One region of the Arthrobacter sp. Rue61a genome, then DNA from elsewhere that is predicted to be linked to it. Evidence: riboswitches for the same ligand, from Rfam matches in the RefSeq annotation. Region 1 holds a riboswitch; each other region holds the start of a gene.

Region 1 (9,874 bases):
ATCAGGCAGCGGATTCCGGCAACAGGAACGGGTCCCAGTCCGGCGCAGGTTTCTCGAGTTCTTTGATCTGCCACATGGTTCCCTGGGGCACACCGGGTTTGAAACGGAGCTTCCAGCCCATCTCAGCCAGCGTGTGGTCGCTCTTGGCGTTGTTGCATTTCAAGCACGCCGCAACCAGGTTTTCCCAGGAATCCGCGCCGCCCCTGGATTTGGGGTGGACGTGGTCTATGGTGTGGGCTGTTTTCCCGCAGTAGGCGCAGCGATGGCCGTCGCGGCGAAGTACCCCGCGGCGACTCACGGCGGTGATCCTGTTGTACCGGGGACGGATGTAGCGGTTGAGAAGGATCACGGAAGGTCTTCCGAGAATCTCCTGTGGCCCGACGACAGGCTCGTCGCCTTCGGCCACTACGCTAGCTTTCCCAGTCAGCACAAGGACCAGCGCCCGGCGGAATGTTATTACCGCCAGCGGTTCATATCCAGCATTCAGAACGAGTGTGCGCATGCACGTACCTCTTCACGGCCGCACCCGTCAGGGGCACGAGGGCCGGCTGCCCTCTGCTTGTACGGGCTGTGGATCGACACCATAAGGGTAAGCACTTATATGCCGTATCAACGAATTTTTTTGTGATGTCGTGTGCGGTGTCGGCAAGAGTTCATGCGCGGTTAAAGCAGAACACCCCGCCGGCCGAAGCCTGCGGGGTGTTCCTAAGCTCTGAGAATTAGCCGTTGACGCGGATGAAAACCGGGCCCGAGCCCACGTTGGCGCTGAACAGTGCCGTGGTGGATCCGTTCCATCCACCGTGGACTGCCTGGCCGTTGCCGACGTAGACAGCGATGTGGGCCTGTCCAGCCAAACCACCGTTGGCGTAGTAGGCGAGGTCACCGGGCTGGGCTTCTGCTGCACTGACAGTGCGGCCCAGGGAAAGATAGCCGGCGGGCCAGTCGTGGAAGTTGATGCCCACGGCCGCCAGGGAGTTGGTCACCAGCATGGTGCAGTCCTGGGTCACGCCGATCTGGGCGTAAGCAGCCGCAGCGATGGCTGCCCCGAGACCGCTGGAAGCCGCCGGAGCGGGGGTCGGGCTGCTGACGGCAACGGTCGCGGTGGCTGCCGGAGCGGCCGCCGGGGTTGCTTGTTTGGGCTCAACCTTGGCTTCAACCTTGGCCTGAGCTTCTTCGATCACAACGGGGGCCGGGGCTTCCTCCGTGGTGACAACGGGGCGCTCGTAGGAGATGGCCACCGTGGAGTCCGCGGCGATGGTGGCCTGGACTACGGACTGCACGTCCAGAGTGGACGTTGACGTCGATTCACGATCCACGTTGGTCTCGGCAGCGTTGGCGGCGATCCCACTGGTCAGGACCAGGCCTGAAGCTGCAGCGATAACTGCTGCCTGGCGGCCAACGCCACCGGCGTTGGTGGTGACGGCCTTGGCGATGACGGAAAGCGAGCTGGTCTTGGGGGCCTCAGCACGGTGCCGCGCAACCTTGTTTGCACTGGTCATGATTTTCTCTTTTCGTATCCGAGTGCAGTTGGGGTGCACACGGGTAGTGGGTTGGCCAACATGGGGGCATGCTGGACGACCCCGAACCGGATTATTTCTAGCGGAGGGTGAAACGTGAGGATGAAGTCCCGGTGGACGCTACGGAGTGCAGCAGCGTTGACGTAGGGGATGCTGATTCGGGCCTGCTGAGAGCGGAGGCCGAGGCTGCTGCCGGTACGGGCGCCAGATGGCGCAAGGTACCTGCCGTGAATGATGCAGCCTTGCAAAGGGTGTTCGACGGGTTCGCGCGAACCGTTGGGGCGCTAAGCCGCGCAGGGGTAGTGCATGATGACACGTAGGTAGCCTCTCCCAGTGCCTGCGAGGTGAGCTGTCGGATTCGGATGGGAGTCATCCGGCCACGCTGCTTCCACGGAAGCTTTGCGACTTTACCCCTAGGCCTTCTTTCGAAGACCGGAAGTGGTTCCCCCGCCCCTGCCAGACGATTTTGCGAACGGACCTTGAGCGGTGGCAGAGCTAGGCAATCCACTCAAGTGCATCGGCCCCCTAAAAAGCCGATGCGCTCTGTACGCTACAACAGTTGGACCTGAATGTCACATTCAGGTCACGGCGCGTCTCGCTCATGCGAGAGGCGACCATCGACTGGGATTAGAGCCAGCCCATGGGGTCTACGACTTCACCGTTGACCTGGACCTCGAAGTGGAGGTGGCAACCGGTGGAAGCGCCCGTGGTGCCACTCAGGGCCACGGTGTCGCCGCGGTTCACGGTCTGTCCTACCTGGACGGTGAAGGACGACAGGTGGTTGTACGTGGTTTCGAGGCCATTGCCGTGGTCGACCACCACGCGGTTGCCTCCGCCGTACTCGTGCCATCCGGCGAAAGTGACCTTGCCGGTAGCTGCGGCGTGCACAGCCGTGCCGCACTGGGCTACGAAGTCCTGACCGCGGTGGAAGTCACCGGCACCACCCGTGAGCGGGCTGATGCGGTAACCGAAGGGGGATGCCGTGGTGAGCGTGTCCAGGGGGCTGGCCATGGTGCCAACGGATGAGGCGCGCTGGATGCTTCCAGCAGACTGGGCGCTGAGCAGCTGCTTCAGCTTTCCATCGGGGTCCGCGGCAGTAGCGACTGCGGCGCGGCTGAAGTCGATCTTGGCCGACGCGGCAGCGGAAACCTCGGGCTGGCTGCCGGCGGGGGCGGCGACGGCGAGGGCCGATTCGGTCTGTCCTGATTCCGACGTGGCCATGACGGGGCTTGTAGCCGGCAGGCCGACAGTCAGGGCAAGCCCGGTGGCGGCAAGCGCAACTCCGGCCTTCTGCCCGACGCCGCTGGCAGCGGCGAAGTCGGCAACCTGGCGCAGCGGGCTCTTACGGCGGCGCACCTGACGCTCGGTGTCGCGGGGCCGGATCTCCGTTACGACGGTGGCTGGCCGCAGCTCAGCAGCGGGGCCGGACGCGCGGCGGCGACCCCTGACGTTCTGCGATGTCAAACTCTGTTCCTCTCTCAAAAGCCTGCGAAGTTAGCTGTCGGATTCGGGTCAGAGAGTACAAAGACCCGGTCCGCACGAGGCGCTCACGGCACACAGGTATCCCAAGAGGGACTTGCATACGTGGGCACTTCTGCTGCGGACTTCACCCCAAGGCTGCTTCTTTAGACAGCCGCTTGTGGTTCCCCCGCCTCTGCCAGTGGTGGTGACACACCTGATCCGCTGGCAGAGCTCGGCTCCGGATCAGGTAACGCTTTGGTATCAGCGCTAGTAGATAACTATAGGGGATGAAGGCCTGCGGTAATAAATTCGTTATCAACAGGAGGCCGCTGAGAGAAGGAGGCCTTTATCATCTTTTTCGGAAAACCGCAGGTCACACGCGCGCCGAAGCGGGCAAAGTGAGGTTTGACACGGTGCTTTGGGGCTTCGCTCAGCTGAGTGAGACGAAGACGTGCGCGGCAACTTCCGGAGGCAGCTCCAACGCGCCCTCAATACCGGGGACCCGTACTGAGATGTACTCGCCGACGCGCTCCAGCGAGACACTTGCGCCCGGACGGATTCCGCCTTCGTCCAACTGGGTCAGGAGCTCGGGCTCCACCTGGATGGGCTCCGCGAGGCGGCTGACCACCACACGGGAATCCGCGGCATAGCCGTCCATGGCCTGCAGAAGGTTGACATCGAGCCGTGGGAACGGCTGGCTGGCAAGGCCACCAAGCGCTTCGAGTCCGGGGATGGGGTTGCCATAGGGGGACTCCGTGGGATGCTCCAGGAGCTCGTAGAGCCGACGCTCCACCCGCTCGCTCATGACGTGCTCCCAGCGACAGGCCTCATCATGCACGTAGGCCCAGTCCAGACCGATCACATCGGCCAGGAGGCGCTCCGCGAGGCGGTGCTTGCGCATGACCTCGGTGGCGCGCTTCCGTCCCACTTCAGTCAGTTCCAGGTGGCGGTCGTTGGACACAATCACCAGGCCATCGCGCTCCATGCGTCCAATGGTCTGGGAAACAGTGGGTCCGGAGTGGCGCAGTCGTTCGGCAATGCGCGCCCGGAGAGCCACAATGTTTTCTTCTTCAAGCTCCAAAATGGTCCGAAGATACATCTCAGTGGTATCGATCAGATCCGTCATCCAGCTCAGCTCTCCTCGAACGCAGTTCCTTGCGTAATCTCCACCGTACCGCGTCCCTAGCAAGGGCGGACGGTGTGCACCGCCGCCCCCTGAACGCCAACCACCAGCCTAGCTTATTTGGAATTACTCTGGATAATTCCGGTCGCATTCGGTGAGCCCGCATTCCACGTAGCGGACTATGACGGCCGCAGGTTCCTGCGCGCGGGCCGTGTCAGGCAGAATTGGGGTGTCGAAGGGGCAGTTGATGCCCCATGCCACCTCCCATCTCTAGCCGACACCCATTGGAGCGCCACGTGAGCGACAACAGCATCACCATTCCCGCCGACCTGCTGCCCAAGGACGGACGCTTCGGCGCTGGACCGTCCAAGGTTCGCCCGGAACAGATCGAAGCGTTGTCTGCCGCATCGACCACCATCCTGGGCACTTCCCACCGCCAGGCTCCGGTCAAGAACCTGGTTGGTTCGGTCCGTGAAGGACTCAGCCAGTTCTTCCGCGCTCCGGAAGGCTATGAAGTGGTCCTCGGCGTGGGCGGCTCCACAGCGTTCTGGGACGTGGCCGCGTTTGGCCTGGTAGAGCAGAAGGCACAGCACCTCTCCTTCGGCGAGTTCGGCTCAAAGTTCGCCGCCGCCACCAACAAGGCACCGTTCCTTGATGCTTCCTCCATCATCAAGTCCGAACCCGGCACCCGCCCGGTGGCACAGGCCGAAGCCGGCGTTGACGTCTACGCCTGGCCCCAGAATGAAACGTCAACCGGCGTGGCCGCCCCCGTCAAGCGCGTCGAGGGGGCTGACGAAGGCGCCCTCGTCCTGGTGGACGCCACCTCGGCAGCCGGCGGGCTGGACGTGGACGTCGCCGAGTCGGACGTCTACTACTTCGCGCCCCAAAAGAACTTCGCTTCCGACGGTGGCCTCTGGCTGGGCCTCTTCTCCCCCGCCGCCCTGGAGCGCGCGGCACGGGTCAAGGCAAGCGGCCGCTGGATCCCGGACTTCCTGGACCTGCAGACCGCCATTGACAACTCCAAGCTGAACCAGACGTACAACACCCCGTCGCTGTCCACCCTGGTGACCTTGGACGCCCAGGTGCAGTGGCTCAACAGCAACGGCGGCCTGGACTTCGCCAGCAAGCGCACGGCAGACTCCGCCAACCGTATCTACTCCTGGGCCGAGGCATCCGAGTACGCAACGCCGTTCGTTGCCAACGCCGAGGACCGCTCCAACGTCATCGCTACGATCGACTTTGACGACTCCATTGACGCCGCAGCCATCGCCAAGGTCCTGCGCGCCAACGGCGTGATGGACACCGAGCCGTACCGTAAGCTCGGCCGCAACCAGCTGCGCATCGCCACCTTCGTCGCCATCGAGCCGGACGACGTTTCGGCACTGCTCGCGAGCATCGATTACGTTGTGGGCGAGTTGAAGAAGTAGCACCACGGGCTTTGGTCGGCGTCGTGCGGGTAGCTCCCGGACGGCGCCGCCGCTTTTTAAGGTGGGCTATCCGCCCTGCCGGCTCGCGCCGTCGTCGTCCGTGTCCGGACGGGCAAGCAGCGACTCCACCCGGAAGTGCTTCAGTCCGCGGGCCCGGCGGTCAAAGCGGAGCCGCAGCTGCTTGGCGCGGATGATCCACAGCAAACCCACGACGGCGGTGCTGACGCCGGCAACCGCGGCGACGCCAACTGCCCATCGGGGGCCGCCGACGTTGGCCACCAAACCCACCAACGGCGCCCCGATAGGGGTGCCGCCCATGAAGATGGCCATATAGAGGGACATGACCCGCCCGCGCATCACAGCCTCCGTGGTGGATTGCACGTAACCGTTGGCGCTGGTGATCAAAGTCAGGGCGAACAAGCCGCAGGGAACCAGGGCGAGCCCGAAGAGCACAGCATTGGGGGCCAGGGCGGCAAGCGCGCTTGATATGCCGAAGCCGCCAGCGGCGCCGAAGATCAGCCTGAGGCGCGGCCGTCCGCGTCGGGCAGCCAGCAGTGCACCGGTCACGGATCCGATGGCCATGACGGAGTTCAACGCTCCGAACGCACCCGCGTCCATGCCGAATTGGGTTCCCACCATCGCGGCGATGAACAGGGGGAAGTTGAGCCCGAAAGTGCCCACAATGAAGATGGCCACCAGGACCACCTGGATATCCGGCCTGTTCCGGACGTAGCGCAACCCCTCCCGGATGCGCCCCTTCCCCGCCGCCGCACGGGGCTGGACGCGGAGCGATGACGCAGGAATGAGTTTGAGCGCCCACAACATGGCCACGAAGGACACGGTGTTGATGAGGAACACCCAGCCGGGACCCACCACCACCGTCAGCACGCCCGAGACAGCGGGTCCGATCATCCGGGCCACGTTGAAGGAGGCACTGTTGAGGGCCACCGCGTTGGGCAGGTAATCGTCGGTAACCAGCTCGGAGACGAACGTCTGACGGACGGGAGCGTCCAAGGCGGTCACGATTCCCAACATCAAAGCAAAGAGGTAGACGTGCCAGAGTTCGGCGACCCCCAGCAGCACCAGCACACCCAGCCCCGTGCTGAGCAGGGCCATGGCCACCAAAGTGATGAGGAGAAGTTTCCGCCGGCTATAACGGTCAGCCAGAAGCCCCGCCCACGGAGCAAGGAAAAGCTGGGGACCGAGTTGGAGCGCCAGAGTAATGCCCATGGCACCGGCGTCGTGCGCGGTCAGGTGGTCAAAGACCAACCAGTCCTGCGCCGTGCGCTGCATCCACGTGCCGATGTTGGAGATCAGCGCACCGAAGAACCAGATGCGGTAGTTGAGGATTCCGAGTGACCTAAAGGTGGACATCAGCGTCCGCCTTCGATGTGGTCACTCCGGGTTTCCGCAACGCTTATTCAGCCCCGGCTTCGTCGTCGTCGGCGCTTTCGTCGGCGATTTCGGGTTCGTCGGATTCAGCAGCCTCATCAGCCGGTTCAGTGGCCTCGTCTTCGGCCGCCTGCACGGACGCTTCCGTGACATCCTCAACGGTCTCTTCGACCAGCGGCGTCTCATCCTCGGGACGGACGCGTTTGGCCCACGGCACCCATTCAGGAGCCAGGATGGAATCCTCGGAGGGCAACAAACCAAGCTCGCTGACAGTCACGATCTTGGAGCGCGAGTTACGGGTCACCACGGCGTACCACTGCCAGCCGCCGTAGCCGGCGAGCCTGGACTCGAACAGATGGGTGACCACACGGTCCCCCTCCGACTTGGCGCCCAGGTGCGAGCCGACTTCGCCCGGGTTGGCGATGCCTTCAACAGCCTCACGTGCAGTATCGACGGCGGCAGCCAGGAACGCGTCCGGCTTGCCCGTGCGCCACACGGGCAAACCGGCGCGGGGCTTGGCCGCGACGGGCTTCCGCGCGGGGGCGTCCCCGTTTGCAGGAGCCTGGGCAGCGTCAGGGACGGCCTTGGTGTCCTGTGCGGATTCCGATGTCATGGCCGGTCCTAGGCTTCCAGCTCGTCGGCAACCTTGCGCAGTGCCATGCTGATGGCCTTGGCCTTGTTGCCGTCGGGGTATTTGCCTGAAGACAGGGAGCCGGAGAGATTGTCCAGCACGGTGACCAGGTCCTGGACCATCGGCGCGAGGTCCCTGGCGTTCATGCGCTTGGCCTTGGCAATGGACGGCGTCTTCTCCAAGACACGCAGTCCAAGTGCTTGTGCTCCACGGCGGCCGTCGGCCACACCGAATTCCACGCGGGTCCCGGCTTTGAGCTCCGTTACGCCCGCGGCAGGGACGTCTTGGGCAGGAATACTTCCTGGCCGTCTTCAGCCGCGAGGAATCCGAAGCCTTTTTCCTTGTCATACCACTTGACCTTGCCGGTAGGCACGTAATCAACCTTCTTCGTTCTTGCTTTGGGAGACACGTCGGGCCATTCACCGCATCCACAGTTATCTGCGGGATCGAGGGCGACAGCCCGGTCCGTGTTGGTCTGTTCCTTCAAGGTTATCCTGCCGGACCCCCTATTCCCGCTTTGCCGCGACCACGCGGTACGCGAAGATGACAACAGTTGCTTCCATGAATCGGCTTCGCGTGCTGCTGCTAGCGTTATTGGCATGACTTCCCCGGGTTACCGCCGCCCCATCATGATCATCGCCGCCGTCATTGCCGTCATCTCCCTGGCTGCCGTGGGCACGGTCATGGCTGTCGCATTCAACGGGGGCGTGCCACCGGTGTGGGTAACGTGGGCGGCCCTTTACGGACTTCCCGTAGCCTTCATGCTCGCCGTAGTTCTGGTGCTTGACTCTGTTCGCCAACGCCGCCGGCAGTAACCCACGGCCCCACTGACAGGCACGAGGGGCCCGGGGGCGGTAACGTTGGATTGATGTCCCTGATACGCGCGCTCAGCAAGGAACTCGAAGCGCGCAGCGACGATTCGCTGCGGGCCTTGTTTGCCGCGCGACCGGACCTCATCTCCCCCATGGCGCCTGACTTCCCGGCTTTGGCTGCGAGGGCGAGCGCACGGGTCAGTGTCCAACGTGCCTTGGAACGGTTGAACAAGCCCGAGATGCAGGTCCTGGAAACACTGCACCTGTGCACCAATGCCGATACCGGCCACAGTATTTCCTCGGCCGGGCTGAAGAAGGTCATTGCGGGTTCCACCCTTTCGGCGCTGGACCCCATCCTCGCCAAATTGCAGGATCTGGCCCTGGTACATCGGGCAGATCCGCCCACCGGCTCGCCGGCAACCTCGTCCCGTCAGCGCTTCTACCTTCCGGTGGGCAGCCTCAAAGACGTCATCGGAATCTACCCTGCGGGTCTTGGGCGGAGCTATACAGAACTGGTACGGCTACAACCGGCCTTTGCCCAGCGGGTAGTGCAGTTGGTGGCCGAGCTTCATCAAAGCGGTGCCGGTATCCACCCCGCCAGCACTCCAATGGACGCGGCCCTGGCCTTGCAGCGCTGGACCTCCACTCCGGAGAACCTGCGCGCCATCCTGGCCACGGCACCGGACCGGACGGTGGCCTTGTTGGACAAGTTCGGCAGCTGGGCCATGGGCGCAGTACCCCAGGCGCAGCGCCGGGCTTCGGTCACCCACGAAAGCCATGATGTGGGGCCCATCGACTGGCTGTTGGCGCGCGGTTTGCTGGTCCCTTTGGACGCCGGCCACGTGGAGCTGCCCCACAGCGTGGGCCTTGCCTTGCGTGGTGGTGCAATCGTGGATGATTTCACGCTCGCCCCACCGGTTCCGGAACTCGGCCATACGAGTGCTGCCCTGCGACGCAATGCCGCCATGGGGGCCATCGCCGAGATTTTGCGACTGGCGGCTGAACTTTTGTTCGCAGTCCGGGAGCAGCCTCTGGCTACCCTTCGGAGCGGCGGCGTGGGCGTGCGCGAACTGCGGCGTTTGGCAGAGTCCATCCGTTTAGGTGTCCATGAGACGGCCATCCTCCTGGAGTTGTGCGCCATGGCAGGGCTGCTCCGCTTGGACGTGGACAGCTCCACGTGGGTACAGCCACCGTCGCTCGAATGGCTCAACCTGCCCCGGCAGGAACAGTGGCTGTGGCTGGTCAACGCCTGGCTGGCAAGCGAGCGGGCACCTTCATTGGTGGGGCAGCCTCTCGCTGGCCCGTCGTCGTCGGCCGTCCATCAAGGCGCGGCAGGCACCACCATCAACGCCTTATCCGCGGAGGCACAACGGCCCGACGCCCCGGTGGTGCGCCGGCGGGTCCTGGAGATCCTGAATGAGCTCACTGTGGAGGCCGCAGCGCCGGACGGGAAGGCGCCCGTCCTGGATGCCAGGGCCGTGCTGCAGCGGGCCGAGTGGGCGCAGCCGCGG
Region 2 (9,874 bases), 240 kb from region 1:
GGCCGTGGAACAGCACGGCTCAGTAGTGGCAGCATCAGACGTGATGGGTTTCAGCCCTTCGGCCATTTCGCAGCAAATCAAGAAACTTGAGAAGCAAACCGGCGTCTCCGTGCTGGAACGCAATGGCCGCGGGGTACTCCTCACCGAGCGGGGCTTGGCCTTGGCCGGCTATGGCCGGAGGATCATGGGCGAGCTTGAAGAGCTGCAGGCCACCCTGCTCGCCGACCCAGCGAAACCTTCGGGACTCCTGCGGCTCGTTGCGTTTTCCACGGCTTGCCGCGGCTTGGTGGGACCCATGCTGAGGCGCATGGCCGCTGCCCACTCCGCCCTGGAGGTCACCGTTCTGGCCGAGGACCCCCGCGAGGCGGTCCACAGGGTGGCCTCAGGCGAAGCAGAACTCGCGGTGGTCCACAACTGGAACTCCGTGCCCCTGGTGATCCCGGAGAACCTGGTGCATGAGGACCTCTGCATCGACCAAGCCGATGTCCTCGTCAACAGCACCCACGCACTTTCCGGACGCGCCGCCGTCGAGCGTGAAGATTTGCTGGACGAAACCTGGATCAGCACCCCGGCAGGAGCCATCTGCAACGAAGCATTGCTGCAGATCTTCGCCGGGCTGGGCAAGGTCCCCGATATCCGCGTTTACGATCCCGATTTCTCCACCCACATCGCCATGGTGGAACAGGGCGTGGCCGTGGCACTCGTTCCGAGGCTCGGCAGGCCTCCGCTTCCCGCCGGCGTGGTTGCCATTCCGGTGATCCGGCCTGTGCAGCAACGGTCCGTGGGCGTGGTGTACCGGAAAACCATGACGGCCAGCCCCAACATTCGCTTAGCTGTGAGCATGCTGCGCGAAATAGCGGCCGAATTACCCCTGCCGCAGGGCTGACCAGGAGCGATCAAGGTCACACAGTGGAACATTCGACGACCGGAGAGTCGTTAGCTTAGGCTAACCTTACCTAGCTATCTGCGCCGCTCGGGGTGCAGTCGTCGAAATCTTTGAAGGGGCCCAACTGTGGAAGCAATCCTCTTTCCCACGGACATGAACCACCATCACACGTATGGCTTGGTCAGCTACATCATGATCGACGACGCACTGTATCCGAGCGCTCATAACCGGCGGGATCCCTATGCGCTTCCCGCTTTCGACATCCGTGGTCAGTGGGTGTACCCAAGCCGCTACAACGAGTACATGGCGCCGCAGTTGCCGGTGTACATGTTCGACGGCGAATACCTGATCGCAACAGGGCACGGCGAAGAAGCGGCGGGCCTGCCGGTGTTCGAGATCCGCTGCATGTGCATGCCGCAGCTGGCCTACGGGGACCCAAGCAACTCGCAATAGTGATTGTTCTGAGCCCTGAAAACAACCACTAATGCCAGCCAGTTTGGGTTAGTGGCGGGGCACCTTGAAGTGCGTCAGCCGCGCGTCCTGCCCATCAAGCTCAGCCCACGATTTTTCCGTTTCCATGACCGTCAACGCACTCGTTGGGTAACTGGTAGCGGCGTCCATGTAAGCGTCGTGGTCCGAATCGCGGGAAGCCAAATGCATGGCCAGATCCTGGACTCCGGGCATGTGCGAGATCACCATCAGCGTGGTCACGGTGTCCGGAACATGGTTGATGACCGTCAACATGCGGTTGGCCGAGGCGGAGTACAGGCCGTCCTCGAGTTTGGGCGTCGGAGCTTTGTCCCCCAACTCATCGCACACCCAGGTGCAGGTCTGCCGGGTCCTCAACGCTGACGAGCACAGAATGAAATCGGGAACCACGCCGTGCTTGAGCAACCATTTTCCGGCCAGCGGAGCTTCCCGGTGCCCGCGCTCCTCCAAGGGACGCTCATGATCAGGCACGCCCATGGGCCAATCTGCCTTGGCATGCCGCATGATCACCAGGCGCTTAATGTGATGGTCACTCATACCCCAACCCTATCCGCCCACGTTCTCTTCGGCCCGGGGCTTCCTGACCTTCTTTGGAAGAGAGCAGCCGGTCCGCCGTAACCAACTTTGACTTCCCAGCACCCCAGACACGCGGCGCAGCGGGTGTGTTGAGCGGGTTCCGCGGCCAATGTGGGTGGTGGCGGCACGCAGCCCTGCCGCGGGATCGTCCCGCCAAAGCGAAAGCGCCCGCCTCCTCACGGGAGACGGGCGCTATGTGCTGAGACTAGATCGAGTATTCGGGTGCTGCCCAAACAATAACTTCGGGGTGCTCGTAGAAGCGGTAGCCCTGGCCTCGGACCGTGCGGACGGTGTTGGCAAGGCGGCCGAGCTTGGAACGGAGGCGGCGGATGTGGACGTCGATGGTGCGCTCGTTGGGCACCTCTTCGGCGTTGCGCCACAGGCCCTCAAGGAGTTCGTCGCGGCCCACGGTGCGGGTGCCGTTCTCGACGAGGTAGTTGAGGAGTTCGAATTCCTTGAACGTCAGGTTCAGGGATTCGCCGTCGAGGTGCACTTCGCGGCGTGCGAGGTCGATCAGCACGCCGGACGGACGGGATTCCTGCTGCGGCGCCGGACGTGCGGCCTCGGTGCGCTGGCGTGCGGCAACGGTGGGGTCACCGAAGGTGGAACGCACGACGTCGAGTGCCGAGCCGGGTGCCCCGGCGGGGGCAACTGCGACGGCGGCGTAGCTCTCCGCGCCGGTCACGAGGGACTGAGCGTATGCCCGGATTTCCTGGGCGAGTTTGGCGATGGACGTTCCTGCAGCGGCTGCGGTTTCTTCGTCAATGCCCATGTAGAGGACAAACCCGCGGGCTACGTTGTCGTTGGCAACGGGGCGGAGCTTGTCCGACTGGGCAATCACAGGGGTGGGCGCCGTCATGGGCGCCGGCTCTGCTGTGGGGACTGCGCGCAACTGGCCGTAGGAGTTGGGGTTGTAGCCCTGCGGCACGTATCCCGGAGCCTGCTGCCCGGCTCCTTGTGGAGCGGGAGAGTAGCCGGGACGGTTGCCGAAGCCGGGGCGAAGCCCTGCGTTTGACGCGGCCTTGTTGGCGTTACGGACGGAGATGTGGACGTATCCAGATGCAACTGACATGGAGTGCTTACCTCAAAAGTGAATAGCCGTCATCGCGGCTTCGAATGCTGGTTGTCCCCGCAATGAGTTTGGGGAGGGGCGCCCAACGCTGGGCAAGGGGGCGAATGCCTGAAACTTCTTGGGGTGGAAAGTTAGGCTTGCATTCGACAACAGCGGTCATCATGGCCAGCGGGTGTGCTGGGCCAGGTTGCTGCGGCTGCAGGTGCTGTTGAGTTCTTGTTCACATTGGAAGTGTGCAACGTAACAATGGCAACACGCAAGTAACAAAGCGCGGAAACGTCCACATTTTGAGACGTAGAGGTCTATTGTGCTGCAAATCACAATTCCGCAGGCGTCATAAATGAACGCCATTTCATTCGGGTGAAGTAGGGATTATTGCTCCTCTGCTGAATTTTCTTCGACACTTCTGGCATTTTGAGCACCTCTGTTGCAGTGAACTCCCCTCAGGCGGAATCTCACGATCTGAAACACTTGTTGTCCAATCGCAGGCTGCTTTTCTCGCCGATTTTCTGGCCGAAATCTGCTACAAGCTGTAGAAAACAGAGGGAATCGGGAGATAAAGTTCCGCCGCCGACTTACGTGGCCCTGCACTCCCACCTCGCTAGGGTGGAGTTCACAGCGTCCTCACAGGACGGGCATAGCGCTGGCTTACCGGCAGAACGGAGAGTTGTCTCATGGCCTCCTCGCACTCCATGACCAACAACCTTCCCCAGCTGTCCCACCCGGACGGCTCACCGATCCGCGCCCTGGTGGTGGACGACGAACCCAGCCTTGCCGAGCTCATGAGCATGGGCCTGCGCATGGCGGGGTGGTCCGTGGCGGTAGCCGGCGACGGTCCGGGGGCAGTAAAGCTGGCCAAGGACTTCAGGCCGGACGTGCTGGTCCTCGACGTCATGCTCCCCGGCTTCGACGGCGTGGAGGTCCTCAACCGCATCCGCACCTTCGCGCCGGAAGTTCCGGCCCTGTTCCTTACCGCCAAGGACGCCGTGCAGGACCGCATTGTCGGCTTGGCTGCCGGCGGGGACGATTACGTCACCAAGCCCTTCAGCATGGAGGAAGTGCTCCTGCGCCTTCACCGCCTCGTCCAACGTTCCGGGGTGGCCGCCATGGACACTGCCGAGCTGGTGGTGGGTGACCTCACCCTCAACGTAGACACCCGGGAAGTAACCCGCGGCGGCGAGGACATCTCCCTCACCGCCACCCAGTTCGAGCTCCTGCGATACCTCATGGAAAACCCCAAACGAGTGGTCAGCAAGGCCCAGATCCTGGACCGCGTGTGGGACTACGACTTCGGCGGCCAGGCCAACATCGTGGAGCTCTACATTTCCTACCTTCGCAAGAAGATCGAAGCGAACCACCCGCCCATGATCCACACCATCCGCGGTGCCGGATACGTCATCAAGCCCGCGGACTAGGCGTTGAGCACACTTTCAGGAGTGGCCAAAAGGTCAGGTGCGGCCTTAGAGACACAGCGCAGCTGGCTCAACCCCTCCACGTGGCACCTGCGCACCAGATTGGTCCTGGTGGCCATGGCCCTGCTGGTCGCCATTTGCTCTGCCGTGGGAGTGGTCAGCTACGCGTCCATGGACATGGTCTTCAACAGGCAGCTCGACAGGCAGCTGGAACAGGCGTCCAGCCGCGCGAATGACTTCGGCAGGCCGCCGTCGAACTTTCCGTCACCCTCCGGAAGGCCTGATCCGCTGGAGGCGCGCGGCCAAGCGGCTGGCACGCTCAACGCGAGGATCAACGGCTCAACCGTGCGTAGCTCCGGTTTGATCGATGCCCAAGGTCACCGCGTCTCGCTTTCAACCGACGACGAGCAGGTGCTGCTCTCGCTCCCCAGGGACAACGGGCCAGTGGACCGTTCCCTGTCCAACGGCGACTACCGTCTGGTAGCGGTCGAAACCGCGTACGGCGACGTGATTGTGACGGGCCTGCCGCTGGCGGACAAACAGAGTGCGGAGGCCTCGCTCGTGTGGACCATGGTGCTGGTTTCGCTGGGCGGCCTGGTGGTGATCGGCCTGGCCGGCACCGTGATCATCCGCCGCACCATGCGTCCGCTGGAGCAGCTCTCCGAAGTGGCCACGAAGGTTTCGCGGCTGCCTCTCGACGCCGGTGAGGTGGCACTTGCGGTGCGCGTACCGCCGTCGGCTTCTCATCCCGGGACGGAAGTGGGCAGTGTCGGCTATGCCTTGAACCAAATGCTGAACAACGTCTCCAGCGCTTTGGAAGCCCGCCAGGAAAGCGAAACGAAGGTGCGTCAGTTCGTGGCCGATGCCTCGCACGAGCTGCGGACTCCCCTGACCGCCATCCGGGGCTATACCGAGCTGCTGAGGATGACCGAGAACTTCACCGAAGACGGCCGGAAGTCGCTGGCTCGCGTCCAAAGCCAGTCCGAGCGCATGACCACGTTGGTGGAGGACCTGCTGCTGTTGGCGCGGTTGGACGAGGGCCAACCCGTGAAAGTTGAGGATGTGGACCTCACTCAGTTGGTGATCGAGACGGTCAGTGACGAGAAAGTCATGGCACCCGATCACATCTGGCAGCTCCAGCTCCCGGACGAGCCCATCACGGTCCGCGGCGACGCCACGCAACTGCATCAGGTGCTGGCGAACCTGCTGTCCAACGCCCGCAAACACACCGACCCCGGCACCACTGTGGTCACCGGCGTCATGCTCTCCGCCGATGGCAGCGCCGTGGTCAGCGTGACGGACAACGGCCCCGGCATTCCGGAAGATTTCCAGGGCCGGATTTTCTCGCGATTTGCCCGCGCCGACGCCGCACGATCGGGCTCTGAAGGCACCTCCGGACTCGGCCTGTCCATTGTGGAATCCATTGTTTCAGCTCACGGCGGTAGCGTGGAAGTGACCTCACGGCCGGGGCGCACGGAGTTCGCCCTTCGACTTCCCACGGTGAGCACCGAAGGCCTGTAACGAATCGGGCAAGGCGACTCACCGGCGTCGTGATCTCTGTTACCTAAATGTGACTTCTGCGGAAACCTCCTGTACCGTCGAAAGGGTGGGTCGCCCCTAGCAGGCCCACATCCGGGATGCGCCGAGCTCTGCCACTTCCCGGAGTCCGTTCTTTCTCCGAGGCAGAGACGGGGGACCCAGAGTCTCCGGGCCAGGCTTTTTGCCGGCCCTTGGGGTGAAGCCGCAGCGTGATGCGCGGCCGGATGACCTCATCCGAACCCGACAGCTAACTCCGCAGGCGCTGAGAGGTAATCACATGTCTGAATTTAACGATCAGACGCGCCCTTCCGCGCGTCGCCGCGACGAGAACAACGCACCGCTCACCAAGTCGCAGTCCGTCCTCAAGAACGCAGCCCGCCAGGGTAAGTCCGGCCACCGCATGTCCGTCGTAGCCGGTGTCGTGGCAGCTGCACTGGGCGTTGCATCGCTCGGAACCGCCGCCAACGCCGCACTGACCCTCCCCGAGGCAAGCCGCGTAGCCGGAACCCAAGCGAGCGCCCAGGTCAACTCCAACAAGTCGGCTGAGATCTCCGCTTCCCTGAATGCTGCCGCCGAAAAGGGCGCAACTGACAGGGCCGCTGCTGACGCTGCTGCCAAGGCAGCCGCTGAGAAGGCCGCTGCCGAGAAGGCTGCCGCAGACCAGGCCGCCGCCGCACAGGCTGCTGCTGAGAAGGCTGCCGCCGATCAGGCCGCCGCACAGGTTGCTGCTGAGAAGGCTGCTGCTGACGCTGCCGCCAAGCAAGCAGCCGACGCCGCTGCTGCCGCCGCCGCCGCGGAAGCCGCAGCAGCTGCTGCAGCACCCAAGGCTGTTGACGACCCCGCTGCTGCCAAGGCCTATGCACTCAGCATCCTGGGCAACTACGGTTGGGGCGCCGGTGAAATGGCTGCCCTGAACACGCTGTGGGAGAAGGAATCCAACTGGAAGACCACGGCGATGAACGCTTCCAGCGGCGCCTATGGCATTGTCCAGTCCCTGCCGGCCTCCAAGATGGCCACTGCCGGCGCTGACTGGGAAACCAACTACCAGACCCAGATCAAGTGGGGCCTGAACTACATCAAGGAGCGTTACGGATCCCCGTCCGCCGCTCTGGGCTTCCACTTGGCCAACAACTGGTACTAAGCCGAGCCGCTTGATCGCCGCGCCCGTTGCCGCCGTTTGCACCAGTACCAACTGGAGCGAATGGCGGGAGCGGGCGCGGCTTTTGCCGTTTCACAGCTGTGGCGCGTGGTTCACAGCTCCGGCACGTGGTTCACAGCTCCAGCACGTGGTTCACAGTGAGGTCACAGCTACCGCCTAAAGCGTTCATAATCGGCGGTCCCATGCTGGATACATGACGCTCACAGATCCCACCACCAGCGCTTTGGCACGAAGGACTCATTCGGCTCGCTTGCGTGGCGCGGCGTTGCCCACTGGTCACCCGGCTCTCCTCCAAGGCCAGACGGGTCCGAGCCCCCAGCCCCGGCGTCTCCCCGTTGACACCAGTGTTGTGGTTCCCGTCCTGGACCTCACCGTCCCTGTCTACAACGAGGAATCGCGCCTGGAACACAACCTCCGCCAGCTGCACGGGCATCTGACGAGGTCCTTTCCGCACACGTTCCGGATCACCGTGGCGGACAACGCCAGCACAGACAGCACGCTGAGGATTGCCGAGCGCCTTGCCCGTGAACTCCCTGAACTGACGGTGGTCCGGTTCCAAGAGAGGGGACGCGGGAACGCTCTCCGCCAGGTCTGGCAGTCGTCGCCGTCACCTGTGCTTGCCTACATGGAAGCGGATCTGTCCACGGACCTCTCCGCGCTGGCGCCCCTTGTGGCACCGCTGATCTCCGGCCACTCGGACCTCGCCATCGGCACGCGTCTGGCGCCGGGTTCCCGTGTCACCCGCAGTCCGCATCGTGAGTTCATTTCGCGCAGCTACACCTCGCTCCTTCGGACGGTCTTGGGGGCTCGTTTCTCCGACGCCCAGTGCGGCTTCAAGGCCGTCCGCGCCGACGTAGCGCACCGCATCCTCCCCCACACCACGGACGACTCGTGGTTCTTCGATACCGAACTTCTGGTGATCGCTGAACGCTGTGGTCTGCGCGTCCATGAAGTACCCGTCGACTGGACCGACGACGCTGACTCCCGTGTCGACGTCGTACGAACCGCCCTGGCCGACCTGCGCGGTATGGCGCGCCTGAACCGAAACCTGCGCCGCATTCCGGTCCACGAGCTTCGGCGTGAACTGGGAGTGAAAGCGATGTTGAGGGGCAGTCTGTCCCGGCGCGTGTTCCGGGCCTTGACGTGGACCTTGGCCTACGCTGTGGTTTTCCTTCTGGTCCGCAACGTCATGGACCCTTGGATGGCGAGCGTCGTGGCGTTGCTGCTCACCACTTGGGTAACGCGCCCGTTCCGGCGTTACGTGGTGCGGGGAAGCAACTTCTGAGCGCTACGCCTCCGGTTCGGCCTCCACCGCACGCCGGACCGCTGCGATGGACGCTGCAACATCCCCCGCGTCCGTGGACCAGTTGCTGACCGAGATCCGCAGGATCTCCCGGCCGCGCCAGGCCGAGCCCGACATCCACACCGCGCCCTCGGCCATGAGCCGTTGCGTGACGCGGTGCGTGCGGTCGTCGCTGCCGAAGCTCACCGAGACCTGCGTAAAGACGACATCATTGAGGACCTCGACGCCCGGGATTGCCGCGAGGCCCTCAGCCAACGCACGGGCGTTCGCCGCAAGCCGTTCAACCATGGCGATCACTCCATGGCGGCCCAACTGCCTGAGGGCGGCCCACACGGGAATGCCGCGGGCGCGGCGCGACAACTCGGGAACCTTCTCGAAAGGGTCCCCCGGTCCGGCGTCCGTTGCGATGAAGTAGCTCGTGTGGATGCTGAACGCCCGGCGAAGTGCTTCCGGGCTCGCAACGATCGCCAAGCCGCAGTCGTAGGGAACATTGAGTGTTTTGTGTGCATCGGTAGCCCAGGAGTCGGCGCCCTCAACACCAGCCAGCCGTTCCCGCAACGTTGGGCTGACGGCCGCCCACAAACCAAAAGCACCATCCACGTGCACCCATGCCCCGCGTTCATGGGCAACGGCTACAGCTTCCGCCATGGGGTCAAAGGCGCCGGAGTGCAGGTTACCCGCTTGCAGGCAGACCAACGATGGCCCGGGTTGCTCATCCATGGCAGCCGCCAGTGCCTCGGGCAGAATGCGACCCTGCTCATCAGCGTCCACTGGAACGCAGGCCCCCAACCCGAGATACCGGAGCGCCAGGTCAACGGCCGCGTGGCGCTCCCGTCCCGCGAAGGTGGTGATGCGTGGAGCACCCGAGAGGCCCAAGGACTGAAGATCCCAGCCCTCCTGATCCATAAGGTATTGGCGGCCAGCGGCCAGTCCCACGAAGTTCGCGGTGGTGGCCCCGGTGGTGAAGCCGACGTCGGAGGTTGCGGGCAGGTGCAGGAGGTCAAGAAGCCAGGCGGCGGCGGATTCTTCGATGGCAGCCGCAGCCGGAGTGGCGAAGCGGAGTCCGGTGTTCTGGTCCCATGCCGAAACCAGCCAGTCGGCGGCCATGGCGGCGGGCAGGGTTCCACCCATGACCCACCCGTAGAACCGTCCGGACTGGATGGCCATCAAGCCCGGTTCGGCCAGGGTGGCAAGCTCGTCCACCACATCAGCGGCTTCAGTTGGCCCGTCCGGGAGGATCGATGCCAAGCTCGCGGCCACCTGATCGGCGTCGACCGCGGGACGGACGGGGCGGTCGGGAACCGACGCCAACCAGTCCGTCGCGTGCACCATGGCCCGCTTCAATGCAGCACTGTACGCCTCCGGCATCGCAGACATGCGCACAGCCTACGCCGGGTTTCCCGCTTGGAACAGCCCGCTCAGGAACAGCTACAGCGTC
Region 3 (9,874 bases), 630 kb from region 1:
CGATCTTGCCCACCTGGGAGACCATCATGAAGCCCACAACTACCAGTGCGGGAGCCACGGCCTCGAACGGGACCAGGTTGATGAGCGGCGTGAAGAACATGGCCACAAGGAAGAGGGCGCCGGTGACGATCGAGGCGAGTCCGGTCCGTGCGCCTTCGCCGATGCCTGCGCCTGACTCGACGAAGATCTGGTTGGAGGAAACCGAGGCTCCGCCGCCCACGATGGCCCCGAGGGCGTCTACCTGCAGGACTCGGTCCACGTTGGGAATGTTGCCGTCTTCGTCCACGGTTCCGGCCTCGTTGGCCAGGCCCACCATGGTGCCCATGGCGTCGAAGAAGATGCTCAGGAGGATCACGAACGCCAGCAATGCTGCAGCGATGAAACCGAGGTGTTCAAACGCGCCCAACGGGTTGGCCTTGCCGATCAGGGATAGATCCGGGGCACCCCATTCGGTGAGCGTGGGAGCAACCAGGGACCAGCCGCGGGGGTTGACGTTGGTGCCGTCAAAGCTCGGGCCGATGTGGAGGGTGAATTCGAGGATGGCGGCCAGCGCAGTGGAGACGACGATGCCGATCAGGATAGCGCCGCGGACCTTGCGGACCACCAGCGCGATGGTCAGGATCAGGCCAACTGCGAACACGAGCGTCGGCCAGCCCATGAGCTTGCCGTCCACGCCCAGGCCCAGCGGGACGGTGGTTCCTGCGGCATCGGGGATGCGGCGGACAAAGCCTGCGTTGACCAGGCCGATGAGTGCAATGAAGAGGCCAATGCCCACAACAATTGCCGTCTTCAGGGCTTCCGGCACGGCCTTGAACACGGCAGTCCGGAAGCCGGTGAGCACCAGGATGAGCATGGTGATGCCGGACAGCACCACGAGCCCCATCATGTCCGGCCAGGTCAGTCCGGGGTGGGACGCCACCGTGACCGCGACGAAGGCATTGACGCCCAAGCCTGTGGCCACGGCAAACGGGTGCTTGGCCCACGCGCCCATGAGGATGGTCAGGATGCCCGCCACGAAAGCAGTGGTGGCTGCCACGGCTGTGAAGCCCAGGGACGCGCCGCTGGAGTCAGGTCCGGAGAGGATCAGTGGATTCAGCACCACGATGTAGCTCATGGCGAAGAAGGTCGCGAACCCGCCCCGAATTTCCCGAGAATACGTGGATCCGCGTTCGGAGATCTTGAAGTAGCGGTCTACTGCAGAACCTTGTTTCAGCATGAAGGTCTCCGGGGATCGAGGGGAGTTTGCTCTCAAATCCTATGTTGTCCGGTGCGGGCCCTCCGAACGATTCGCCTAGTCTGTAAGGAAGCCAACACTAGGAGAAACCGCCCCATGCGTACCATCCGCCCGCTTCTGGCCGCCGTCGTCGCTGCTCTTGCTTTTGCGTCCGCCTTGCTGTTTTCCGCGGCTCCGGCGTCCGCGCACGACGTCGCCGAATCAACCGCGCCAGCCAACGGTGCCAGCGTGGCGGAAGTCCCGGCGTCGGTCTCCATCACGTTCAACAACCGCCCTCTCGCGATTGGTTCCGGAGTCACTGTGACGGCCGGCGGCGAGAACTGGGCGGACGGCCCGGTGGAAATCATTGACAACCAGGCCGTTCAGAAGCTCCGCGAAGGCGCCCCCGCAGGGGAGTACACGGTGGTTTGGCGTGTGGTCAGCTCCGATTCGCACCCCATCGAGGGCACCTTTACGTTCACGGCCGCCGCAGGAAGCACGACGACGGCGAGCGGCCCGGCTGGGGCCTCACCGTCGGTCTCGGCTCCCTCAGCCGCAGTACCCACGGCGGGCACCGCAGCACCGGGGACGGGCGCCAGCGAGCCGGCCGCTGATGCCTCCCAGCCCTTCCCGTGGAGCATCGTCGGGTTGGCTGTTGTTGCTGTTGGTCTCGTTATTTATGTTGCTGTTACCGCACGGAAGAAGCTGGCAGCTTCAAACGACCCCGAGGGCGATACTCCCGCGGAATAGCGCGGTTTTCTACGTAGCTGCGAATATCTCGAAACGATTACCGCGACACGCCAGAGACCCATTTCCCGTTACTTAAATGTGACTTCGACGGAATCATCGCGTACGGTAGTACCTGTGCCTGTTCCACGTAGCGGGCACTTCCGGCCTGATTGCCTAGCTCTGCCGCAGTCCGGAATCCGTTCGCAGACAAACCTACGGCAGAGACGGGGAACCCAATTTAGGCCGCTTTCGAGCGTGCCTTGGGGTGAAGTCACGAAGCTTCCGCTGAACAGCGGGGGATAGTGGCCGGGTGACTCCCATCCGAATCCGACAGCTAACCTCGCAGGCATCGGGAGAGGCTCTTTCATGTCTTCACGCATTCTTCGCGGCCGTCGTAAGGCGGACAGCGTACGTCCTAATCCGTTCATCTCCATCTCGAAGGCAGTGGCCAGCAACGCTTCCGGCGCTGGCCGTCAGGCAGCTGTTATCGCAGCAGCCTCGGGCCTCGTTTTGACCGGTTCCATTGCTGCTCACGCAGCTGAGGCCCCGGTTCAGCGCGACTCCAGCCCCGCAACGGTCGCTGAGACCGTTTCCGAGGCACCCACCAAGGTTGTTACCGCTCTGGCAACGGCTACCGTCAACTTCGAGCGTCCCGCTGTTGCTTCCGTAGCAGCTCCGGTCATCGAAAAGCCGGCTCCCGTTGTTGAGGCTCCCGTAGTCCAGAAGGCAGCTGTCACCACCGCTGCTGCAACGGCTCCCGTCGCCGCCCAGGCTGCGGTTGCTGCTCCCGTGGCTGCCGCACCGGTTGCCGCTGCTCCCGTAGCTGCTGCCCCCGCCGTTGGCGGCGTCAATGCAGCCATGGTTGCCTCGGCTTACGCACAGATCGGCATCTTCCAGGACTGCACCGCCATGGTCGAGAAGGCCCTTGGTTCCGCAGGCATCCCGGTAGGCGACCTCGGTCCCATGCAGTTCATGAACTACGGCAAGGTCGTCAGCGATCCTCAGCCCGGTGACATGATCGTCCAGTCCGGCCACGTTGCCATCTACATCGGCAACGGCCAGGCAATCAGCGGTGGCATCAACGGCAACCAGACGGGCATCCACCCGATCAGCTGGTTGACCGCAACGGGTCCCCTGACCTACGTACGCGCTGGCGCATAAAGCCTCACGCTTCAGTTCAAAAACCGGCGCCTCCCAAGATTAACGTCTTGGGAGGCGCCGGTTTTTGGCGTTAAGTTCTGTTCATAAAAGTCCAGCGCGGGAAGTACGACGGCGGTTCTGCTGGCCTGCGTTGGTGAGGTGGCTTGTGTTGGTGAGGTGGCCTGTGTTTGCCGGACATGACCAGCCAGGCGATGGCGGTGCCGGGGGCTAGGCGACGGCGATGACGCTAGGCGATGGCGATGCCGGGACCTGCCGGCAGGGCTACCTTGGTGGAGATTGCCTGGCCCACTGCTTTGGCTTGCCGCAGCACTTCCTTGGGAGACGGGGTGATCAGGTCCCCAACGCCCACCAAGTGCATCCCCACCGCCCGCATGGCGGCCGCGAAGTTCTGGCCAACGGCTATTCCAAGTTCGGCGAGCATGCGGCGTAACTGGCTTTGGGCGCAACGCGTCACTACTACGTGGTCCGCCAGGAGGACGCCGTTGGCTGTGTGGACTGCCCACTGGCGTGGAGTGGATTCGAGGGGGCCGGATGCGTGGAGGCCTGTTCTCAGTCCGGCCGTGGTCATGCTGGCCGCCAGTCCGTACCCGATCTGGCGGGAGGGGTCCGCCCCCAGGAAATCGAGGCGTACGGCGCGGGTGGTGTTGCGAACGTCTAGTTGATGGTTGGCGGCGTAGTTCCGCAGGTGACGGAGGATCTCGTTGCGTTCCTGCATGGCGGTAGGATCGGCCACCTCGGTGCGTTGAAGCATGCCGGTGTGAACAGAAGGACCTGTGGTGGACAGTGCACCGAACCCGTCTACGACGATGGAGCCCACGCCGAAGCGGCTGAGCTCGCTGGCAACTGCCAAACCGGACAGGCCGGCTCCGATGACCACGGTGGTGGTGCGTTCCGTGGCGGAATCAGGCGTGAGTGACACTGCTTGGTTCCTCCTTGACGTGTGTGCCTTACGGCATCGCGTGGGATCGCGTCCGAGTTCCCCAAGCGGCCGCAAATAAATGGCCGGAGTGTGTGGTGTGAAACATGTTCGCCGGCCATTCGGTGACTCGAACACTACCGAACTTTTTCGGCCATGGATAGCCTCCGCGACTCCGCGTTTTGTGTGTTCGTCCGGAGCGCAATGTGGAAGGCCGGGAACCGAGCCCGGACCGTTATGCACATAGCCCGATGTCGCCTTGATTCGCCACTGCCGACCGAGAATAGTTGGGATTGGGAGGAGAAATTTCCGGGTTTCTCCTGCCCCGGCCATTGACAATGAAACAGTGAGGCAATCCGACGAGGAGAACCTCTGGCAGAATAGCCGGAACATCAAGCAGTAGGTGGAGAGGCAGGCCCCCATGGACCAGCACGGCAGACACAGTGAAGAGCCACAGGACGGCCAGGATCAGGCTGTGGAACCAGGTGGCATCGTGGTCGGAGTGGACGGTTCAGAGCACGGGCAATGTGCTTTGGTTTGGGCCGCGCGGGAGGCTGAACGTCGGCGCCTTCCTTTACATATCGTCACGGCATATTCCGTGCCCATCTTTGCCGCATCCGGGCTGGATGGCGGCTACGCAACAGTTGACGATTCCGTGATTCGCGAGGGCGCGGATGCGATCGTTCGGCAGGCCCTGGATAAGGTCTCCGGATATGCCATCGACGTCGATGCTTCTGTCGAGAACGGCGACGCCGCTGGTGTCCTGTTGGATCTTTCCAGCGAGGCCGCACTCCTTGTCTTCGGGAGCAGGGGTCGCGGCGGATTTGTTGGGCGTTTGCTTGGCTCGGTCAGCAGCGCTTTGCCCGCCCACGCCAAATGCCCCACGGTGACAGTCCCGCTCTACTGTGCCGATCGCCTTGGTGAAAGCACTGAGGACAAACACATCAAGGCTGAACATGCCAAGGCTGGCCCACGTACTGTGGAAAATGTGGTTGCCGTAGGCGTGGACGGTTCCGAGCAGGCCCGCGTGGCCGTGCTCGAAGCTGCCGAGCAAGCACAGCGCATGGGCGCGAAACTCCGGGTGATTTGTGCCGTACCTCAGTACAGCGGTTCCCTGGCATGGGTTCCGGCACCCTTGGACCGGGATGCCTTGTTTGCGGATATCAAAGTCCAGCTGGACGCCGGGGCTGATTGGCTCAGAAGCCATTTCCCTTCATTGCCCATGGAAACGGAACTCAGGGATGGTTCCCCCGTTGATGTTCTGGTGGAAACCAGCCGCAGCGTCGAGCTGGTGGTTCTGGGTACACGGGGCCGTGGCGGCTTCGCGGGGATGCTGTTGGGTTCAACATCGGACGGAGTCCTGCATCACTCCAAGGGGCCGGTAATGGTTGTTCCGGACCGTGACGATCCCAGACTCGCTGACCGCCACAAGTTTGGGCCTATGCTCGGCGCTGCTTAAGCCGGATCCTGTTACGTCCATGGACAAGAAACAGCCCGGGGAACCGTCACAGGATCACGAAGCCAGCCTTGGCGGGCCCGGTCCAGTGTTCGTTCTGGACATCGCCGCAATCCGTGGACCCATGCTGCCGGAGGTTGGCGGCAAGGCAGCCAATCTAGGCGAGTTGGCCAGCGTCGGCCTGCCGGTTCCGCGCGGATTCTGCCTGACAACTGCTGCCTACCGGCAGGCTCTCTCGGGTGTGGGCTTGGAGCCTGTCTTTGCGGCTTTGTCGGAAGCTGATGCGGCCGGCATGGACCAGCTCAATGAGCTTGCCGCCCGCGCCCGGTCTTTGGTGATCGAGGCCGGGGTGCCGGCCGAAATCGCCGAAGCGGTGCGGTCTGCATACCAAAATTTGGGCGCCAACGTACCCGTCGCCGTGAGGTCCTCGGCCACCGCAGAGGACTTGCCGTTCGCAAGTTTCGCCGGACAACAGGACACCTTCCTGAACGTTGTGGGCGTGGATGCAGTCTTGGATGCCGTGAGCCGCTGCTGGGCGTCGCTCTGGACAGACCGCGCCGTGGCCTACCGGACCACTAACGTGATCGACCACGCAACTGTGGCCTTGGCTGTAGTTGTGCAGGAAATGGTGAATTCCGCTACCGCTGGCGTCATGTTCACCGCCAACCCGGTGACGGGGAATCGCTATGAAACGGTCATTGATGCCAGCCCTGGCTTGGGGGAGGCGGTGGTGTCCGGGGCTGTGAATCCAGACCATTACGTTGTGGACGCCCGGCGCGGTGCCGTCCTGACAAAGGTCTTGGGGGACAGGCAAGTGGAGATCCGCGCCACGCCGGGCGGCGGCACGGAGCGGGTTGAACGGCCCTTGCCTGCTGATTCAGCCGTGGAGCCCTGTCTCAGTGGTCGTCAGATCCTCGCGCTTGCCAAGCTGGGCCTTGAGGTACAAGAGCATTACCGTGCTCCGCAAGACACCGAGTGGGCCATCGACGACGACGGAAAGCTCTGGCTCACCCAGGCCAGACCCATCACCACGCTGTACCCGCAAACCTCACGCACGCCCCCGGCTCCCGGCGAGCACGCGTTCCTGAACTTCAGCCTCGCTCAGGGCCTCACCAGGCCTCTGACGCCCATGGGGTTGGCCGGAATCCGGCTGATTGCCTCAAGCGTCGCCAAGACGGCGGCTTTCGACGTTCCCGATCCCCGGTCAGGGCCGCCTGCCTACTACGAAGCCGGACAACGAATCTTCTTCGACTTCAGCGCCGTGCTGCGAAGCCGGGTAGGCCGGACAATCGTGCCACGGGTTTTTGACGTCATGGAAGCCCGCTCCGCAGCCATTATGCGTGGGCTCTTCGCCGACCCGCGCTTCGCGGTGACCATCAAGACACCCGTGAAACTGATCCGCCATATCGCCCCGGTGGCGGCTAAGCATCGTGTCCCGGAGTCATTGTTCCGCGGTCTGTTCCGTCCAAGTACAGCAATGCGGCGTGTGGAGCGGCTCAGTACGGAGTTACGCAGCACCTTCTCCGTCCCCAGTGAAGCCACACCCCACCAGCGGCTCGGCCACGTCCAGAGAATCTTGGGAGAGGAAGTGTTCGCCACGGTTCCGCAGGTGTTGCCACTTCCTGCTCTCGGCTTCGCGATGCTGGCGCTGGTGAGGCGGATTCTTGGTGACCAAGCGCCCTACAGCGAGCTGCAAACAGTAATCCGGGGCCTACCTAACAACGTCACCACGGAGATGGACCTGGCTTTGTGGCAAGTCGCCTCTGAGATTCGTGAGGATCCGGCCGCCGTTGCTTCCATGGTTGCCCGAACACCGGCAGAGCTGGCGGAACAGCATCGGGCAGCCAAGCTCCCGGCAGCTGCACAGGCCGGTCTTGAGAGGTTCCTGCGGAAATACGGACACAGGGCGGTTGCAGAGATCGACCTTGGCATGCCCCGCTGGTCCGATGACCCTACGCACATCCTCGGTGTCATAGCCAACTATTTGAGGCTCTCCGACGGCGCCGAAGCGCCCGACCAACAATTCACGCAAGCAGCCCTCGACGCCGATGAACAGGTAGCGCGTTTCGTGGCCCGCGCCAGGGCGAAGAGTCCGTTGCACGCGGTAATCGTGAGACTTGCTTTGGACCGAACACGGCACTTCGCCGGGTTGCGGGAGTTGCCCAAGTACAACCTGGTTCTGGGGCTGTCAGCTGCGAGGAAGCAGTTGCTCCTGATCGGGGATGAGCTTGTGGCAGCACAGCGGATCGAACGTCCCGAGGACATCTTCTTCCTGGACCTGGACGACGTCGAGATCGCCTTGGCCGGAGACGACGTCCACGAGGTGGTTGCTGAACGACGTGCGGCTTATCTCCAGGAACTCCGCCGCAAGCACATCCCGAGAGTGCTGTTGTCTGATGGTACGGAACCCGAAGCTACGGCCAGCGGGAGCGGCGGCAAGCAGCGCCCCGGCACTTTGTCCGGCAGTCCGGCGTCGGCAGGTCTGGTGTCTGCTCCCGCGCGCGTCATCATGGATCCGGTTGGCGCCCACCTGGAACCGGGAGAAATCCTGGTGGCACCGTCAACGGACCCTGGGTGGACGCCACTGTTCCTCACCGCGGGAGGGTTGGTCATGGAGATGGGAGGAGCCAACTCGCATGGGGCTGTGGTGGCCCGTGAGTACGGCATCCCTGCAGTGGTGGGTGTCCCCGACGCGACATCGCGCATCAGAACAGGCCAGCGCATCACCGTTGACGGCGCTGCCGGGACCGTCAGCATCGAAAACTCCGGGTAGTGAAACAGTGTCAGGCGTGCTGGTGTGATTCGTGCTCGGAGTGGCTCACCGGTTCCAGTTGGAAAGTGCAGTGCTCGGTGTCGAAGTGCCGGCCAAGGCAGGAGCCCAGCTGGTCCAGGATGTTGTCCGCCCCGCTGGCGCTGAGGACCGCATCCTCCACCACCACATGGGCTGAGAACACGGGAACGCCGGATGTAATGGTCCAAATGTGGATGTCATGGGCATCAACCACACCGTCCACGGCAACGATGTGCTCCCGGATCATGTTCACATCAACGCCCTTGGGTGTGGCTTCCAAAAGCACATCCACAACATCACGCAGCAAATGCCAGGCCCTCGGAATGATCATGAGGGCGATCAGCACGGACGCGAGTGGGTCGGCGGCGCTGAATCCCGTGGTCATGATCACGACGGCCGCCACAATGACGGCAATGGAGCCAAGAAGGTCACCGAGAACTTCAAGGTAGGCACCGCGGACGTTGAGGCTTTCCTTCTGCGCTCCTTGGAGGATCAGCAAGGAAACGAGGTTGGCCACAGCACCCAAAATGGCGGCCCACAACATGACATCCGTCTGGATTTCGGTTGGCTCGCCAAAACGGCGAATGGCTTCGATCATGATCACCACGGCGATGACGATCAGGATCAGTGCGTTGGCCAAGGCAGCCAGAACCTCGGCCCTTTGATAGCCGTAGGTTCGCTGGTCGCTCGCCGGTCGGGTGGCAATCCACGCCGCCATCAGGGCAATGAACACGCCCGCCGCGTCAGATAGCATGTGTCCGGCATCGGCCAAAAGGGCCAAAGATCCGGACACGACGGCGCCAATCACCTGGATGCCCACCACCCCTAAGGTGATGGCCAAGACGGCGATTAGCCGCTTCCGGTGCTTGCCGGTTGCTGTGACTCCGTGGGAGTGGTTGTGATCATGCCCCATGCCTATAAGGCTAGCCCCAGCCGAGCTCATGCAAGCGGTCGTCGTCTATCCCGAAGTGGTGCGCGATCTCATGGACCACGGTGATGGCCACCTCGTCAATGACTTCTTCGCGGGTGCTGCAGATGTTCAGGATGGGTTGGCGGAAGATCGTAATTCGGTCAGGCAACGACCCTGCTTCCCACCAGGAATCACGTTCGGTCAGGGGAACTCCCTCGTAGAGTCCCAACAGCACGGTGTCCGGATCTTCCCCTGGCTGTGGCGTGTAGTCGTCCTCGATGAAGATTGCCACGTTGTCCATTGCGCTGGCCGCCTTGGGCGGAATCAACTGCAGGGCATCACTGACAGCTTCCTCAAAATCTTCGGGTGACATCTCGTAAGGCCCCGACACATAGGCCTCATCCGCCGGGGCGTGCTCAACAGGACTGTGCACCGCATTCCGTTCCCGGAGCGGCGATGACGGGCGCTCGCCGTCGGGAACGATGGGCAGGCCGGGAGGGAGATTCGCGGGCATGATTCGACTTTAGTCCGCAAAGGCATTATTGGCGCTGTGCATGATGGGAGATACTGAACTCAATCCTCCTTTCGACAGACACAGGAACCGCATGACCGGCACCGCTTCCCTCGCACCTGAACCCCTCGACGTCGTTGTGGTGGGTGAGGCATTGATCGACATCGTCCAGTCGGCGGACGGGCAA

What was found. A riboswitch is a leader RNA that binds a small molecule or an ion and turns the genes downstream of it on or off. The one in region 1 is predicted to bind cyclic di-AMP.
Region 2: another riboswitch for cyclic di-AMP. It lies ahead of ARUE_RS03810 (aggregation-promoting factor C-terminal-like domain-containing protein); the one in region 1 lies ahead of ARUE_RS04895 (M23 family metallopeptidase).
Region 3: another riboswitch for cyclic di-AMP. It lies ahead of ARUE_RS01925 (NlpC/P60 family protein); the one in region 1 lies ahead of ARUE_RS04895 (M23 family metallopeptidase).

The regions. Positions count from the first base shown of each region.
Region 1 is NC_018531.1:1,026,872-1,036,745, reverse strand. It holds gene ARUE_RS04910 (HNH endonuclease) at 2-502, opposite strand; gene ARUE_RS04905 (NlpC/P60 family protein) at 720-1,499, opposite strand; cyclic di-AMP (ydaO/yuaA leader) riboswitch at 1,838-1,998, opposite strand; gene ARUE_RS04895 (M23 family metallopeptidase) at 2,145-2,981, opposite strand; cyclic di-AMP (ydaO/yuaA leader) riboswitch at 2,986-3,226, opposite strand; gene ARUE_RS04890 (iron-dependent transcriptional repressor DtxR) at 3,409-4,104, opposite strand; gene serC (phosphoserine transaminase) at 4,398-5,528, shown strand; gene ARUE_RS04880 (MFS transporter) at 5,595-6,902, opposite strand; gene ARUE_RS04875 (DUF3027 domain-containing protein) at 6,946-7,533, opposite strand; partial or broken gene ARUE_RS04870 (cold-shock protein) at 7,542-7,924, opposite strand; gene ARUE_RS04865 (hypothetical protein) at 8,151-8,366, shown strand; gene ARUE_RS04860 (helicase-associated domain-containing protein) at 8,420-9,874, shown strand, end outside.
Region 2 is NC_018531.1:786,242-796,115, reverse strand. It holds gene ARUE_RS03840 (LysR substrate-binding domain-containing protein) at 1-886, shown strand, start outside; gene ARUE_RS03835 (hypothetical protein) at 1,013-1,339, shown strand; gene ARUE_RS03830 (SixA phosphatase family protein) at 1,388-1,912, opposite strand; gene ARUE_RS03825 (winged helix-turn-helix domain-containing protein) at 2,157-3,023, opposite strand; gene ARUE_RS03820 (response regulator transcription factor) at 3,698-4,438, shown strand; gene ARUE_RS03815 (sensor histidine kinase) at 4,460-5,956, shown strand; cyclic di-AMP (ydaO/yuaA leader) riboswitch at 6,090-6,248, shown strand; gene ARUE_RS03810 (aggregation-promoting factor C-terminal-like domain-containing protein) at 6,252-7,115, shown strand; gene ARUE_RS03805 (dolichyl-phosphate beta-glucosyltransferase) at 7,327-8,418, shown strand; gene ARUE_RS03800 (pyridoxal phosphate-dependent decarboxylase family protein) at 8,422-9,813, opposite strand; gene ARUE_RS03795 (HAD-IA family hydrolase) at 9,865-9,874, opposite strand, start outside.
Region 3 is NC_018531.1:397,014-406,887, forward strand. It holds gene ARUE_RS01915 (NCS2 family permease) at 1-1,216, opposite strand, end outside; gene ARUE_RS01920 (copper resistance CopC family protein) at 1,331-1,963, shown strand; cyclic di-AMP (ydaO/yuaA leader) riboswitch at 2,138-2,305, shown strand; gene ARUE_RS01925 (NlpC/P60 family protein) at 2,309-3,103, shown strand; gene ARUE_RS01930 (NAD(P)/FAD-dependent oxidoreductase) at 3,330-4,022, opposite strand; gene ARUE_RS01935 (universal stress protein) at 4,441-5,478, shown strand; gene ARUE_RS01940 (PEP/pyruvate-binding domain-containing protein) at 5,498-8,248, shown strand; gene ARUE_RS01945 (cation diffusion facilitator family transporter) at 8,259-9,179, opposite strand; gene ARUE_RS01950 (metallopeptidase family protein) at 9,190-9,690, opposite strand; gene ARUE_RS01955 (carbohydrate kinase family protein) at 9,782-9,874, shown strand, end outside.